DNA from 2 places in the Streptomyces sp. NPDC046335 genome. Region 1 is predicted to be linked to the other one. Evidence: riboswitches for the same ligand, from Rfam matches in the RefSeq annotation. Region 1 holds a riboswitch; the other holds the start of a gene.
The links. A riboswitch is a leader RNA that binds a small molecule or an ion and turns the genes downstream of it on or off. The one in region 1 is predicted to bind glycine.

Region 1 (7,603 bases):
GGCTCGTACAGGCGGACCCGGCCGCCGCTGGTGGGCCCGTCGAGCGGGGTGCGCCCCGCCCGGCAGAGCTCGGCGACGGCCGGGGGCGGCAGGGGAACGCCGACGGTGCCGTCCGGGTTCAGCGCGATGCCGAGCTGCGGCGGCAGGCCGCGGGCGAACTCCACCGCGGGTGCCACCGTGCACCCCATGCGGTCGGCCGCGCCGCCCAGGGCCTGGCGGAACTGCTGCTCGGAGGTGAAGACGGGGACGTACGCCTGGCCCTCGATCTCCAGGGTCGGCAGGTCGAGGGTGCCGCTGTCGGGGCCGCCGCCGCTCGGCAGCGGGATCCACACCTGGCTGCGGCCGAGCACCTCGATGATGCGGCCGCCCGCCGACGCCGGGGCGCCGAGGGAGGCCGCGAGGACCTCCTCCAGTTCGTTGCCCGGCCATCCGACGTACGGGTGTGCCTGTGCCTGCGCCGGAAAATCCATCAGTCCAACCCCTGCTCGCGACCGCTCTGCCTGCGGCTCGACCCTAACGCCGCCGGGAGCCGCCGTGGTCCTCAGCGGTCGAAGGCGATCCCCCGCAGCACCCGTGCCGCCGCGCGGTCCATGAGCACCGCGGAGCCGCAGCCGCGCGGCAGCTCGCCCCGCTCGGCGTCGCCGACCAGGCGGCCGATCGTCCTGCGGTGCCGCGCGAACGCGTACCGCGAGACGCCGCGCCCCCGCTCGCGCTGGCCCTCCAGCGCGGTGTCCGCGGGCACGTCGAGGAGGAGCAGGTGCAGCGTCCTGCCGCGCCGCGCCGCCTCGCGGGCCAGCCAGCGGCGCACCCAGGTCTGGGTACCGCAGTCGTGCACGACGACGCTGACCCCCGAGCGCAGGGTGCGGCGCAGTCCCGCGTAGTGCGCGAGGCGGACGAGGGGGCGGTACACCGCGTACGGGAGGTGGCGCGGCATCCGCGCCGCCCAGCGGTCGCGGGTGTCCTGGGAGTCGACGCGCGGGCCGGTGACGGCCTGCCGCATCAGCGTCGACTTTCCGCCACCGGGCAGCCCGGAGACGACGACCAGGTCGCCCTCGTCGAAGGTGAGGCGGTGCGGGCTGTGTCCCGCCCGCTGCCGCAGGTCCCGGACGACGGCCACCGGAAGCAGCGGTACGCAGCTCTCCCGCGGCGGGGCGGCGGCCTGCCCCGGCAGTGCCACCCCCGTGGTCATGGCATAGCCACTGATCCTGCTGCGCACCGTGATCGGCCTCCCCGTAGCTGTCACGTACTGCTTTCCCCGGCAAGTGTAAAGAGAAGGTAATGCGGCACAAGGGCGCCCAGGTCCGAGGTGCCCCGAAAAGGGGGCGTCCAGGGCCACGGGTCCCCCTCGCGGGAGTCGCGTGCAATGATGTGCCCGCAACTCCATACCGGCCGTTTGAATCCGCGCGGGAGAGTTCCCAGCAGCCGTCGTACGACGTTGTGCGTATGACGTTCTGGGGCGCCGAAGGAGCAAGTCCCTCCCTTGAATCTCTCAGGCCCCGTACCGCGCGGGCGAGGCACATCTGAAAAGCGGACCGTCTCCACGGTCCCACCCAAGGTGCAAGCCGGACGTCCCTCAGTCGGGGCGCTCGCGGCGAACCTCTCAGGTTCCGATGACAGATGGGGAGGATCGACCTCGCCCGTCATGCCCTGGGAGTTCCCTTCATGAGCACTGCCCCCCGTCTCACCGCCCTCGATGCCGTGCATCGAGCGCTCGGCGCGACCATGACCGACTTCGCGGGCTGGGACATGCCGCTGCGGTACGCCAGCGAGCGCGACGAGCACAACGCCGTCCGCACCAAGGCCGGCCTCTTCGACCTCTCCCACATGGGCGAGATCACGGTCACCGGCCCCGAGGCCGTCGACTTCCTGAACTTCTCGCTGGTCGGCAACATCGGCTCCGTCGGTGTCGGCCGCGCCCGCTACACGATGATCGTCGCCGAGGACGGCGGCATCCTGGACGACCTGATCGTCTACCGCCTCGGCGAGACCGAGTACATGGTCGTCGCCAACGCCTCCAACGCCGGGACCGTCCTCGACGAGCTGTCCGGCCGGGTGGCCGGATTCGACGCGGAGGTCCGCGACGACCACGACGCGTACGCGCTGCTCGCCGTCCAGGGCCCCGAGTCCCCCGGCATCCTGAAGTCACTCACCGACGCGGACCTGGACAACCTGAAGTACTACGCGGGCCTGCCCGGCACCGTCGCGGGTGTCCCGGCGCTGATCGCCCGTACGGGTTACACCGGCGAGGACGGCTTCGAGCTCTTCGTCGCTCCCGGTGACGCGGAGAAGCTGTGGGGCGCGCTGATGGAGGCGGGCACGCCCGTCGGCATGGTGCCCGCGGGCCTCTCCTGCCGCGACACCCTGCGCCTTGAGGCGGGCATGCCGCTGTACGGGCACGAGCTGACCGCCGGTCTCACGCCGTTCGACGCCGGGCTCGGCCGGGTCGTGAAGTTCGAGAAGACCTCGCAGTCGGAGAACTTCCTGGGCCGCGCCGCCCTCGCGGCCGCCGCCGAGCGCGCCGAGACCGCCCCGCCGCGCAAGCTGGTCGGTCTGGTCGCCGAGGGCCGCCGGGTGCCGCGCGCGGGCTTCCCCGTGGTCGCCGACGGCAAGGTCATCGGCGAGGTCACCTCCGGCGCCCCGTCGCCGACGCTGGGCAAGCCGATCGCCATGGCCTACGTCGACGCCGAGCACGCCGCCCCCGGGACGCGGGGTGTGGGCGTGGACATCCGCGGCACCCACGAGCCGTACGAGGTCGTGGCGCTGCCGTTCTACAAGCGCCAGAAGTGACACTCGGTGCGCGGGGCCACGGCTCCGTAGCGCCGTGAGTGACCCCACGCACACCGTCCCCGTTCCGCAGCACCCACCCGCGTACAGGAGAATTCAGGACATGAGCAACCCCCAGCAGCTGCGTTACAGCAAGGAGCACGAGTGGCTGTCGGCCGCCGAGGAGGGCGTGTCGACCATCGGCATCACGGAGCACGCGGCCAACGCGCTCGGTGACGTCGTCTTCGTGCAGCTTCCGGAGGTCGGCGACACGGTGACCGCGGGCGAGACCTGCGGCGAGCTGGAGTCGACCAAGTCGGTCAGCGACCTCTACTCCCCGGTCAACGGCGAGGTCGTCGCCGCCAACCAGGACGTCGTCGACGACCCCTCGCTGGTCAATTCCGCTCCCTTCGAGGGCGGATGGCTGTTCAAGGTGCGCATCACGGACGAGCCGGACGATCTGCTCTCCGCCGATGAGTACACCGCCTTCGCCGCCGGCTGACCCATACCGATAGGGACCGTGTGATGTCGCTTCTGAACACCCCTCTCCACGAGCTGGACCCGGACGTCGCCGCCGCCGTCGACGCCGAGCTCCACCGCCAGCAGTCGACCCTGGAAATGATCGCCTCGGAGAACTTCGCTCCGGTCGCCGTCATGGAGGCCCAGGGCACCGTCCTCACGAACAAGTACGCCGAGGGCTACCCGGGCCGCCGCTACTACGGCGGCTGCGAGCACGTCGACGTCGCCGAGCAGATCGCGATCGACCGGATCAAGGACCTGTTCGGCGCCGAGTACGCCAACGTCCAGCCGCACTCCGGCGCCTCCGCGAACCAGGCCGCCCTCTTCGCCATCGCCAAGCCCGGCGACACGATCCTCGGCCTGGACCTGGCGCACGGCGGCCACCTCACCCACGGCATGCGCCTGAACTTCTCCGGCAAGCAGTTCAACGTGGTCCCATACCACGTCGACGAGGCCGGCCTGGTCGACATGGCCGAGGTCGAGCGCCTGGCCAAGGAGAACAGCCCGAAGGTGATCATCGCGGGCTGGTCCGCCTACCCGCGTCAGCTGGACTTCGCCGAGTTCCGCCGGATCGCCGACGAGGTCGGCGCGTACCTGTGGGTCGACATGGCGCACTTCGCCGGCCTCGTCGCCGCCGGTCTGCACCCGAACCCGGTGCCCTACGCGGACGTGGTCACCTCCACCACGCACAAGACGCTGGGCGGCCCGCGCGGCGGCGTCATCCTGGCCCGCAGCAAGGAGTTCGCGAAGAAGCTGAACTCCGCGGTCTTCCCCGGCTTCCAGGGCGGCCCCCTGGAGCACGTGATCGCGGCCAAGGCCGTCTCCTTCAAGATCGCGGCCTCCGAGGAGTTCAAGGAGCGCCAGCAGCGCACCCTGGACGGCGCCCGCGCCCTGGCCGAGCGCCTGGTGCAGCCGGACGTCACCGAGCACGGCGTCTCCGTCCTGTCCGGCGGCACGGACGTGCACCTGGTCCTGGTGGACCTGCGCAACTCCGAGCTCGACGGCCAGCAGGCCGAGGACCGCCTCCACGAGGTCGGCATCACGGTCAACCGCAACGCGATCCCGAACGACCCGCGCCCCCCGATGGTCACCTCGGGTCTGCGGATCGGTACGCCCGCGCTCGCCACCCGCGGCTTCCAGGACGACGACTTCCGCGAGGTCGCCGACATCATCGCCGAGGCCCTCAAGCCGGGCTTCGACGCCGGCTCCCTCAAGGCCCGCGTGACCGCTCTGGCCGACAAGCACCCGCTTTACCCCGGCCTGAAGTAGTTCCGTACCACTAAGTGGTTTCGTACCGCTATTTTGTACGCTTTAGTTCGTACGTACGAAACGTCGGGGCACCTTGCACACTGGATGGTGAGCAGGGTGCCCCGCACCACGTGCCGCCCGCGCGGTACGAGCAGTACCCGCACCGCCCAGTACCTCTGCACGACCCCGGCAGACAACGGCGTCTACCAACCAACCTTGGAGTGTTCCGTGGCCATCTCGGTCTTCGACCTGTTCTCGATCGGCATCGGCCCGTCCAGCTCCCACACGGTCGGCCCGATGCGCGCCGCCCGCATGTTCGCGAGCCGCCTCAAGAACGAGGGCCTCATGGCCCACACCACCGCGATACGGGCCGAGCTCTTCGGCTCGCTCGGCGCGACCGGACACGGTCACGGCACCCCGAAGGCCGTCCTGCTCGGCCTGGAGGGCGAGTCGCCGCGCACCGTGGACGTGGAGAGCGCCGACGACCGCGTGGAGCGGATCAAGCAGAGCTCGCGCCTCAATCTTCTCGGCATGCACGAGATCGGCTTCGACTTCGACGAGGACCTGATCCTGCACCGCCGCAAGGCCCTGCCGTACCACGCCAACGGCATGACGATCTCCGCGTACGGCCACGACGGCGCCCCGGTCCTGGAGAAGACGTACTACTCCGTGGGCGGCGGCTTCGTCGTGGACGAGGCCGCGGTCGAGGGCGACGACCCGATCGTGCCGGACGACACCGTGCTCAGGCACCCCTTCCGCACCGGCGACGAGCTGCTGCGCCGTGCCGAGGAGACCGGCCTCTCCATCTCCGCGATGATGCTGGAGAACGAGAAGGCCTGGCGCACGGAGGAGGAGATCCGCGCGGGTCTCCTCGACATCTGGGGCGTCATGCAGGCCTGCGTCTCGCGCGGCATGTCCCGCGAGGGCATCCTGCCGGGCGGCCTCAAGGTCCGCCGCCGCGCCGCCAACTCGGCCCGCCAGCTCCGCGCCGAGGGCGACCCGCAGGCCCGCGCCATGGAGTGGATCACGCTGTACGCGATGGCGGTGAACGAGGAGAACGCGGCCGGCGGCCGTGTGGTCACCGCCCCGACGAACGGCGCGGCGGGCATCATCCCGGCGGTCCTGCACTACTACATGAACTTCATCCCCGGAGCCGACGAGGACGGCGTGGTCCGCTTCCTGCTCGCGGCGGGCGCGATCGGCATGCTCTTCAAGGAGAACGCCTCGATCTCCGGCGCCGAGGTCGGCTGCCAGGGCGAGGTCGGCTCCGCCTGCTCCATGGCGGCGGGCGCCCTCGCCGAGGTCCTCGGCGGCTCCCCCGAGAAGGTGGAGAACGCCGCCGAGATCGGCATGGAGCACAACCTCGGCCTGACCTGCGACCCGGTCGGCGGCCTCGTCCAGATCCCGTGCATCGAGCGCAACGGCATGGCGGCCGTGAAGGCCGTGACCGCCGCGAAGATGGCGATGCGCGGCGACGGCTCCCACAAGGTCTCCCTCGACAAGGTCATCAAGACCATGAAGGAGACGGGCGCCGACATGAGCGTCAAGTACAAGGAGACGGCGCGGGGCGGGCTCGCGGTGAACATCATCGAGTGCTGAAGCCGTCGGGTGCCGGCGTCAGCGAGTGCCGGCTCAGCCCGCGAAGAACAGTGCCTCCGAGCCCACCGGGCGGTAGCCCGCCGCCTGGAAGGTGCGGACGCTGCGCGCGTTGCCCGGTGACTGCTGCGCCCACACCACGTCGCCGTCCGGGACGAGGTGGCGCGCCGCGCTCGCCAGGGCGCGGCCGAGGCCCCGGTGGCGTACGCCCTCCTCGACCTCGATCGACGTCTCCCAGCGGCCGGCGACGCCCCGGCCGAGTACCAGTACGCCGCCGCCCGTCGCCGACCACACCCGTACGTCGTCGCGGCGCTTGCGGGCGCGGGCGACGCGCGGGTGGTCGGGGTCGTCGATCTCGCGCAGCTCAAGGCGCGGATCGGGGTCGCCCGGCCGGGCGGTGGCGACGGTCAGCAGGTCGATGGTGTCCGTCGCGCGGCCCGTCCGGTCGAGGAAGGCGCTGTGGAAGCGCGCGCTCATGGTGGCCGCCAGCGGATCGCAGTCGAGCGAGGCGAGCGTGGCCCGCACCCACCGCGGGTCCTCGTCCGTGAAGACGACGGAGTGCGCGGTGAAGGCGATCACGCCCTCGTCGCGGTGGCCGGGCTGCGGCACGACGGTCGTGGTGCCGTCCGGTGGCGGGAAATCGCCGCGGGCCGCCGCGTCCAGGAGGGCTCCGAGCGCGGTGGAGTCTCTGGCCATGGGTGTACTCCTCGTGATCCGGGTGCCGTGCGGCCGATACCCTAACCCCCGTCAGTAGTGCACCAAGAAGGGGTGGATCCGGTGGCGGACATCGAGGAAGCGCGTAAGACGTTCGACCAGTTCGACGCGGACGGCGACGGCTTCGTCACGGCGGCCGAGTGGAAGAGCGCCATGGCCAAAATGGGGGACTTCTACGTGACCGAGACGGTGGCCGAGGCCGTCATCGGCACGAAGGACAGCGACGCGGACAAGCGGCTGTCGTTCGACGAGTTCTGGGCGAGCCTGAACAAGTAGACGGTGAGTCGATGAGGGGCCCGGCGCACACACGGTGCGCCGGGCCCCTTCTCGTACGCGTCACCGGTACGTGCGCACGCTCCAGCGGCCGTCCCTGCGCTCCAGGCGCACGGGGTGGTCGAAGCACTTGCTGATCCAGTCACTCGTCAGTACGTCGTCGACCGCGCCGGAGGCCAGCGCGCGGCCGTCGCGCAGGAGCAGCGCGTGGGTCGTACCTGCGGGCAGCTCCTCCAGGTGGTGCGTGACCAGGACCGTGGCGAGCTCCGGGTGCGCCTCGCGCAGGGTGTCCAGGCTGTCGAGGAGGCGTTCGCGTCCCGCCAGGTCCAGGCCGGTGGCCGGCTCGTCGAGCAGGACCAGGCGGGGGCTCGGCATCAGGGAGCGCGCGATCAGGGTGCGTCCGCGCTCGCCCTGGGACAGCGTCGGCCAGCGCGCGTCCTCGCGGTGGCCGAGGCCGAGCAGGGCGATCAGGCGGTCGGCCCGCTCCTCC
Region 2 (7,603 bases), on a different contig from region 1:
GCAAGCCGCAGGATCTCGAGCCTGCGCTGAACATTCCGGGAGGTGTGGTGCAGACTCTGGAGAAGGAGCAGGCCACGGTCACCGTGACCCGCTCGGAGAAGATCGTTGTGAGCGCCTTGCGACCCGCGAAGCAGCCTGACTACGCTCGGTCGTCGTCGGAGTGAGCCGCGGGCGCATGGGGGCCGCGTGGCAAGGGCATGAGGTTGCGGGGGGTCGGCGCACCGGAAGCACGGTGCGTGGTGGAAACTGTTTGGTGGATTCGGACGTTATGAGGATGTCCGGGTCACCGATGAGTGCCGGTGTGTGCAATCAGGGTTCGTCCTGCCCCACGGGCGGGTCTGTTTCGGTCAAGGGGAATCGCCCGTGAAGTTGTTTGCGAAGTTGTTCGGTAAGAGCGCACGTGAGGACAGCGGTAATCCCGCCACTGCCCGTCACCGTGCCCCGCGTCATGGAGAGGCCGAGGAGCAGGGTGGAGAGCGCCCCATGTTCCGCGATCAGGTCTCTGGTCCAGGCGGAGACATTTCGGGCGGACAGGGCGCGTCGTCTGTTGACCCTGCCGGTCCCGGCCGCATAGGTTTCGGAGAACCGTCAACCTCGAGTGCGGGTGGAGGGTTTACCCCCGGCCCGTACGCGTCGAATGCCCCTTCGGGGCAGCCGCGGCAGGAGGATCCGTCCATGGCCCTGGTGTGTACGAGGTGCGGCAACCGCAATGCCGAGGCGAGCCGGTTCTGTTCCAACTGCGGTGCGCCGCTGCGGGCCGGGGCCACGCCGGAGCGTGCGTCCGAGACGACCTCCACGATCTCCATCTCGGGCCTTGAGGCCTACGACGCGGAGGCGACGGGTACGACCCCGTCTCCCGCGCTCTCCCCGGAGGCGCAGGCCGCTGTCGACGCGCTGCCGCTGGGCTCGGCGCTCCTCGTCGTGCGCCGCGGGCCGAACTCGGGCAGCCGTTTCCTGCTCGACGGAGATCTGACCACCGCGGGCCGTCACCCGCAGAGCGACATCTTCCTCGACGACGTGACGGTGTCGCGGCGCCATGTGGAGTTCCGTCGCGTCCAGGATGGTTCCTTCACCGTCGCCGACGTGGGCAGCCTCAACGGCACGTATGTCAACCGGGAGCGCATCGACTCGGTCGCGCTGTCGAACGGCGACGAGGTGCAGATCGGCAAGTACCGGCTGGTGTTCTACGCGAGTCAGCGGAGCGTCGGCATCTGATCAGCCCCCGGACCGGGTCCGGGGAACCCCCCCATGGAAGGTCCATGCTGCAAACACCGAGGGGCGGTGCCGACACCGGCACCGCCGCGGACCGTCGGCTGATGAGCATCGGTGCCGTGCTGAACACGCTGCGTGACGAGTTCCCCGAGGTCACGATCTCCAAGATCCGCTTCCTGGAGTCCGAGGGGCTCATCGAGCCGCAGCGCACCCCTTCCGGCTACCGGAAGTTCAGCCCGGAGGATGTCGAGCGTCTCGGCCACGTCCTGCGGATACAGCGGGACCACTATCTGCCGCTCAAGGTCATCCGTGAGTACCTCGACGCGCTGGAGCGCGGCGAGCGGGCCCCTCTGCCCTCCCTGGGGCGCCAGCGGGGCCCGGGTGACGCGGAGAGCCAGGAAGAGCTCGAAGGCCCCACGGCGGCCCGCGTGGGCCGTGACGAGCTGCTCGCCCTCGCCGAGATCGACGAGAAGCAGCTCGAGGAGTGGGAGACGTACGGACTGGTCGCGCAACTGCCCGACGGCGGATACGAGGCGGAGGCGGTCACGGTGGCCTCACTCGTCGTCGAGCTCGGGAGGTTCGGGATCGAGCCACGGCATCTGCGCGCCATGAAGTCCGCCGCCGAGCGGGAGGCCGGTCTCGTCGACCAGGTCGTCGCACCGCTGCGGCGCCACCGCAACCCGCAGACCAGGGCACATGCCGAGGCCCGCACCAAGGAGCTCGCCGGCCTGACCGGAAAGCTCCATTCGGCCCTCGTGCAGACCGCCCTCGGGATCAGACTGCCGTGACCGGCCGGGCGTCCTCGGACGCCCGGCGGGCCGCCCGCGCCGTACTCGGCGGGTGCCCGACTACCCAAACCTGCCGACCACGTCCTAGGGTTGCTGTGTGAACGAGCTCGACGTCGTAGGTGTCCGGGTCGAAATGCCCTCCAACCAGCCGATCGTGCTCCTGCGTGAAGTGGGAGGCGACCGGTACCTCCCCATCTGGATCGGACCAGGTGAGGCGACCGCCATCGCCTTCGCGCAGCAGGGCATGGCACCCGCACGGCCGCTGACCCACGACCTTTTCAAGGACGTGCTGGAAGCGGTGGGCCAGGAGCTCTCCGAAGTGCGCATCACCGACCTGCGGGAAGGGGTCTTCTACGCCGAGCTGGTCTTCGCCAGCGGCGTGGAGGTGAGCGCGAGACCGTCCGACGCCATAGCGCTGGCGCTGCGCACCGGTACGCCGATCTACGGCAGCGACGGGGTGCTGGACGACGCCGGGATCGCGATCCCGGACGAGCAGGAGGACGAGGTGGAGAAGTTCCGCGAGTTCCTCGACCAGATCTCCCCCGAGGACTTCGGCACCAACAGCCAGTGAGCCGCTTCCGGCGGCCGGCTCCGGGCCATCCGGCCAGCCTTTCCCCGCGACGGGGTACGCGAAACCACTCTCAGGGTGATTATCACTCGGCGTGGCGAGTGTGGCGATCGTTGACGAGCCCCTGGTGACTGCCTACCGTCGAGAAGGCAGGTCAAGGACGGAGGTCGGCGTGAGAAGCAGCGGCGACGGTACGGCGGTGGGTGGCCCGTACCCGTTTCACGGCAGCGCGGCCGATCACTCTCCGAAACGACCGATGGCGGTCCAGGGGAGCGGGGAAGCCACGTCGGAGAATTCCGAGCAGATCGGTTACCGGGGGCCGACGGCCTGCGCGGCCGCGGGCATCACGTACCGCCAGCTGGACTACTGGGCCCGGACGGGCCTGGTCGAGCCCAGTGTGCGGGCCACGGGCGGCTCCGGGCTCCAGCGGCTCTACAGCTTCCGGGACGTCGTCGTCCTGAAGATCGTCAAGCGGCTGCTCGACACCGGGGTGTCGTTGCAGAACATCCGGACGACGGTGCAGCACCTGCGGCACGGCGGGTACCGCGATCTCGAGCGGATGACGCTGATGAGCGACGGCGCCACGGTCTACGAGTGCACGTCGCCCGCTGAGGTCCATGAGCTGCTCCAGGGCGGGCAGGGCGTCTTCGGGATCGCCGTGGGCGTGGTGTGGCGCGACGTCGATGCCGCGCTGTCCCAGCTGCACGGAGAGCGCGTGGACACCGGCGAGACGCTCATCGGCCACAACCCCGCCGACGAGCTCGCCAGACGGCGCAACAAGGCGGTCTGAGCCGGGCGGACGGGGCATTGTCAGTGGCGTAGGGCAGCATCGACGTCGTGAGAAGCGCGCCGACGATCCTGCATCTGGACATGGATGCCTTCTACGCGTCCGCGGAACAGGCCGCGAAGCCCAGTCTGCGCGGAAAGGCCGTGGTGGTGGGCGGTCTCGGCCCGCGAGGCGTGGTGGCGACGGCGTCGTACGAGGCGCGGCTCTTCGGTGTGCACTCCGCGATGCCCATGGGCCAGGCGCGCAGGCTCGCGCCGAACGCGGCCTATCTCGTGCCCCGCTTCGGTCTGTACCGCGAGATCAGCGAGCAGGTGATGGGGCTGCTGCGGGAGCTGTCGCCCCTGGTGGAGCCGCTCAGCCTGGACGAGGCCTTCGTGGACCTGGAGGCGGGCGGCGTCGCGGACGACGCGGCGTCGGCGAGAGCTGTGGGGGAGCGGCTGCGGGCGGACATCAGGGCGGTCACCGGGCTGACGGGGTCGGTGGGGCTCGCCGTCTGCAAGATGCTGGCGAAGATCGCCTCGGAGGAGGCCAAGCCGGACGGGCTCGTGCTGATCGCGCCGGGCACGGAGCGGGCGCTGCTCGCGCCGATGTCGGTGCGGACGCTGCCCGGGGTGGGGCCTGCCACGGGTGACCATCTGCGGCGGGCCGGGATCACCACGGTCGAGGAGATCGCGGAGGCCGGGGAGGACGAGCTCGTCCGGCTGCTCGGGAAGGCGCACGGGGTCTCGCTGTACGCGATGGCGCTGGCGCACGACGAGCGGCCCGTGGTGGCCGAGCGGGACACCAAGTCGGTGAGCGTCGAGGACACGTACGACGTGGACATCCACGACCGGGTGCGGGTCAGGACGGAGGTCGCGCGGCTCGCCGACCGGTGCGTGCAGCGGCTGCGGGCCGCGGGGCACTCGGGTCGGACCATCGTGCTGAAGGTGCGGCGCTTCGACTTCTCGACCCTGACGCGGTCCGAGACGCTGCGCGGGCCGACGGACGACCCCGCGGTGGTCAGGGAGGCCGCGGCGCGGCTCCTGGAGTCCGTGGACACCACGGGAGGCGTGCGGCTGCTCGGCGTGGGCGTCACGGGGCTCGCCGACTACACCCAGGAGGACCTCTTCGCGCAGGCCGCGGAGGCCGCCGCGGAGCCCGCGGAGGAGGTGCCGGAGCCGGTGGGGGGCGAGGCCGTCCTCGGCCCGGAGACGGAGCCCGCCGAGGCGCCTGAGCCGCCGGTGGAGCGCCGCTGGACGGCCGGTCACGATGTGCGGCACGCCGAGTACGGACACGGCTGGGTGCAGGGCAGTGGCCTCGGCCGGGTGACGGTGCGCTTCGAGACGCCGCAGTCGGAGCCGGGCCGCGTGCGCACGTTCAGGACGGACGACCCGAAACTGGAGCCGGCGGAGCCGCTGCCGCTGGTGGACGGGGGGCCGCTGGTGGATGAGGGGTGACGACCGAAGGCCGGCCGGCGGGCTTGCCGGGGGAGGCGGTCAGGCTGGGTCCTGGTCTGCCACCTGGCCGAAATCGCGGTCCGGAGGCGGAGCGAGCGGAGCTGTCGTGTCCAGGCCGTAGTGGTGGTAGAGCTGGACCTCCTGCGCCGGGGAGAGGTGGCGGCCGACGCCGAAGTCGGGGGCGTCCTTGATCAGGGCGCGGTCGAAGGGGATGCGGAGGGTGCCGTCGCCGACGAGCTCGCTCGGCTCCAGCGGGACGAAGGCGTCGCGGCTGAACAGGCCGGTGCGTATCGCCGCCCACTCCGGGGCGCCGGTGGCGTCGTCGAGGTAGATTTCGTCGATCGTGCCGATTTTCGCCCCGTTCCGGTCGAACGCCTTGCGGCCGATCAGGTTGCGCGGATCGATGTCGGTTCGCACGGGCCCTCCAGCTGGTCGCGGGGTGACGGACACCGGGATATGGGGACAACTCATCATTGTTCGTTCGTACTCACTACGAAAGAGCACTTCGAGGCAGGCGGCCACTCGAGGGATCGGCCATGGTCCTCGCTGGTAGGCTGGCGACGGCTGCTGATCCCGTGCGGGAGAGCTCTCCGGACCGCAAGTCCGGAGGCGCCGAAGGAGCAAATCCTCCCCGGAATCTCTCAGGCACCCGTACCGCACGGACGAGGTCACTCTGGAAAGCAGGGCGGGCGTCGGGCGGGCACGCCCGGGACCCTCCCTCACCGACGGTGAAAGCCGGTCGGCGTCTTCGCAGGTCGAGGGTGTCGCCGGTGAAGCTCTCAGGTTGAGATGACAGAGGGGGAGGCCGTCCGGGTACCCGCGTCGAGGTACCCCTCGTAGGTCGTGCAGACCAGGAGGCCTCCGCAATGACTGCCACCCATATCCCGCTCGCCGCACTGGAGCAGGGCATCCCCTTCGAGCAGCGGCACATAGGGCCCGACGCCGCGGCACAGGCCAAGATGCTCGCCCAGGTCGGGTACGGCTCGCTGGACGACCTCACGGCCGCCGCGGTGCCGGATGTGATCAAGAACGCCGAGGCGCTCGACCTGCCCGGCGCCCGCAGCGAGGCCGAGGTCCTCGCCGAACTGCGTTCGCTCGCGGACCGCAACCAGGTCCTGGACTCCATGATCGGCCTCGGGTACTACGGGACGTTCACGCCGCCGGTGATCCTGCGGAACGTGATGGAGAACCCCGCCTGGTACACCGCCTACACGCCGTACCAGCCCGAGATCTCGCAGGGGCGCCTGGAGGCGCTGCTGAACTTCCAGACCATGGTCGCCGAGCTGACCGGCCTGCCCACCTCCGGCGCCTCCCTCCTCGACGAGGGCACCGCCGCCGCCGAGGCCATGGCCCTCTCGCGGCGCATGGGCAAGGTCAAGAACGGCGTGTACGTGGTCGACGCGGACGCGCTGCCGCAGACCATCGCCGTCATCCAGACGCGCGCCGAGCCGGCCGGCGTCGAGATCGTCGTCGCCGACCTGAGCGACGGCATCCCGGCCGAGGTCGCCGAGCGCGGCATCGTGGGCCTGCTGGTGCAGTACCCGGGCGCCTCCGGTGCCGTCCGCGACATCAAGCCGCTGATCGACCGGGCGCACGAGCTCGGCGCGGTCGTCACCGTCGCCGCCGACCTGCTCGCCCTGACGCTGCTCACCTCGCCCGGCGATCTTGGCGCCGACATCGCCGTCGGCACGACCCAGCGCTTCGGCGTCCCCATGGGCTTCGGCGGTCCGCACGCCGGTTACATGGCGGTGCGCGAGAACTTCGCGCGCAGCCTGCCGGGGCGCCTGGTGGGCGTCTCGGTCGACGTCGACGGCAACAAGGCCTACCGGCTCGCGCTCCAGACCCGTGAGCAGCACATCCGCCGCGAGAAGGCCACCAGCAACATCTGTACCGCCCAGGTGCTGCTCGCCGTCATGGCCGGGATGTACGCGGTGTACCACGGGCCCGAGGGCCTGAAGTCCATCGCGCGCCGCACCCACCGGTATGCCACGCTGCTCGCCGCCGGCCTCACCGGCGGCGGTTACGAGGTCGTCCACGGCGCCTACTTCGACACCATCACGGTGCGGGCGCCCGGCAAGGCCGCGGAACTGGTCGCCGCCGCCCGCGAGGCCGGCGCCAACATCCACCTCGTCGACGCCGACCACGTCTCCCTGGCCTGCGACGAGACGACCACGCGCCGGCAGCTCAGCGCGGTCTGGGGCGCCTTCCGCGTCGACGCCGACGTGGACGCGCTCGACGCCACCGCCGCCGACACGCTGCCCGAGGGCCTGCTGCGCAGCGACGACTACCTCGCGCACCCGGTCTTCCACCAGTACCGCTCCGAGACCTCCATGCTGCGCTACCTGCGCAGGCTCGCCGACCGCGACTACGCGCTCGACCGAGGCATGATCCCGCTGGGCTCCTGCACCATGAAGCTCAACGCGACCACCGAGATGGAGCCGGTCACCTGGCCCGAGTTCGGGCAGCTGCACCCCTTCGCGCCCGCCGAGCAGGCGCAGGGCTACCTCACCCTCATCCGTGAGCTGGAGGAGAGGCTCGCCGAGGTCACCGGGTACGACAAGGTCTCCCTCCAGCCCAACGCCGGATCGCAGGGCGAGCTGGCCGGACTGCTCGCCGTACGCGGGTACCACCGGGCCAACGGCGACGAGCAGCGCACCGTCTGCCTCATCCCCTCCTCCGCGCACGGGACGAACGCGGCGAGCGCCGTCATGGCGGGCATGAAGGTCGTGGTCGTCAAGACCGCCGACGACGGCGAGGTCGACGTCGAGGACCTGCGGGCCAAGATCGAGAAGCACCGCGACGAGCTGTCCGT

Region 2: it holds a riboswitch for glycine, as region 1 does, so the genes downstream of both, gcvP (aminomethyl-transferring glycine dehydrogenase) here and gcvT (glycine cleavage system aminomethyltransferase GcvT) in region 1, are expected to answer to the same signal.

The regions. Positions count from the first base shown of each region.
Region 1 covers NZ_JBVJFF010000011.1:278,870-286,472, forward strand. Annotated here, with positions in the region: gene ACZ6JY_RS27320 (enhanced serine sensitivity protein SseB) at 1-470, opposite strand, end outside; gene ACZ6JY_RS27325 (AAA family ATPase) at 542-1,189, opposite strand; glycine riboswitch at 1,395-1,514, shown strand; glycine riboswitch at 1,515-1,627, shown strand; gene gcvT (glycine cleavage system aminomethyltransferase GcvT) at 1,663-2,787, shown strand; gene gcvH (glycine cleavage system protein GcvH) at 2,888-3,265, shown strand; gene glyA (serine hydroxymethyltransferase) at 3,289-4,551, shown strand; gene ACZ6JY_RS27345 (L-serine ammonia-lyase) at 4,759-6,129, shown strand; gene ACZ6JY_RS27350 (GNAT family protein) at 6,163-6,822, opposite strand; gene ACZ6JY_RS27355 (EF-hand domain-containing protein) at 6,904-7,116, shown strand; gene ACZ6JY_RS27360 (ABC transporter ATP-binding protein) at 7,177-7,603, opposite strand, start outside.
Region 2 covers NZ_JBVJFF010000030.1:5,459-13,061, forward strand. Annotated here, with positions in the region: gene ACZ6JY_RS40125 (DUF881 domain-containing protein) at 1-164, shown strand, start outside; gene ACZ6JY_RS40130 (FHA domain-containing protein) at 364-1,215, shown strand; gene ftsR (transcriptional regulator FtsR) at 1,260-2,000, shown strand; gene ACZ6JY_RS40140 (bifunctional nuclease family protein) at 2,098-2,571, shown strand; gene ACZ6JY_RS40145 (MerR family transcriptional regulator) at 2,741-3,358, shown strand; gene ACZ6JY_RS40150 (DNA polymerase IV) at 3,406-4,791, shown strand; gene ACZ6JY_RS40155 (PRC-barrel domain-containing protein) at 4,831-5,208, opposite strand; glycine riboswitch at 5,360-5,458, shown strand; gene gcvP (aminomethyl-transferring glycine dehydrogenase) at 5,658-7,603, shown strand, end outside.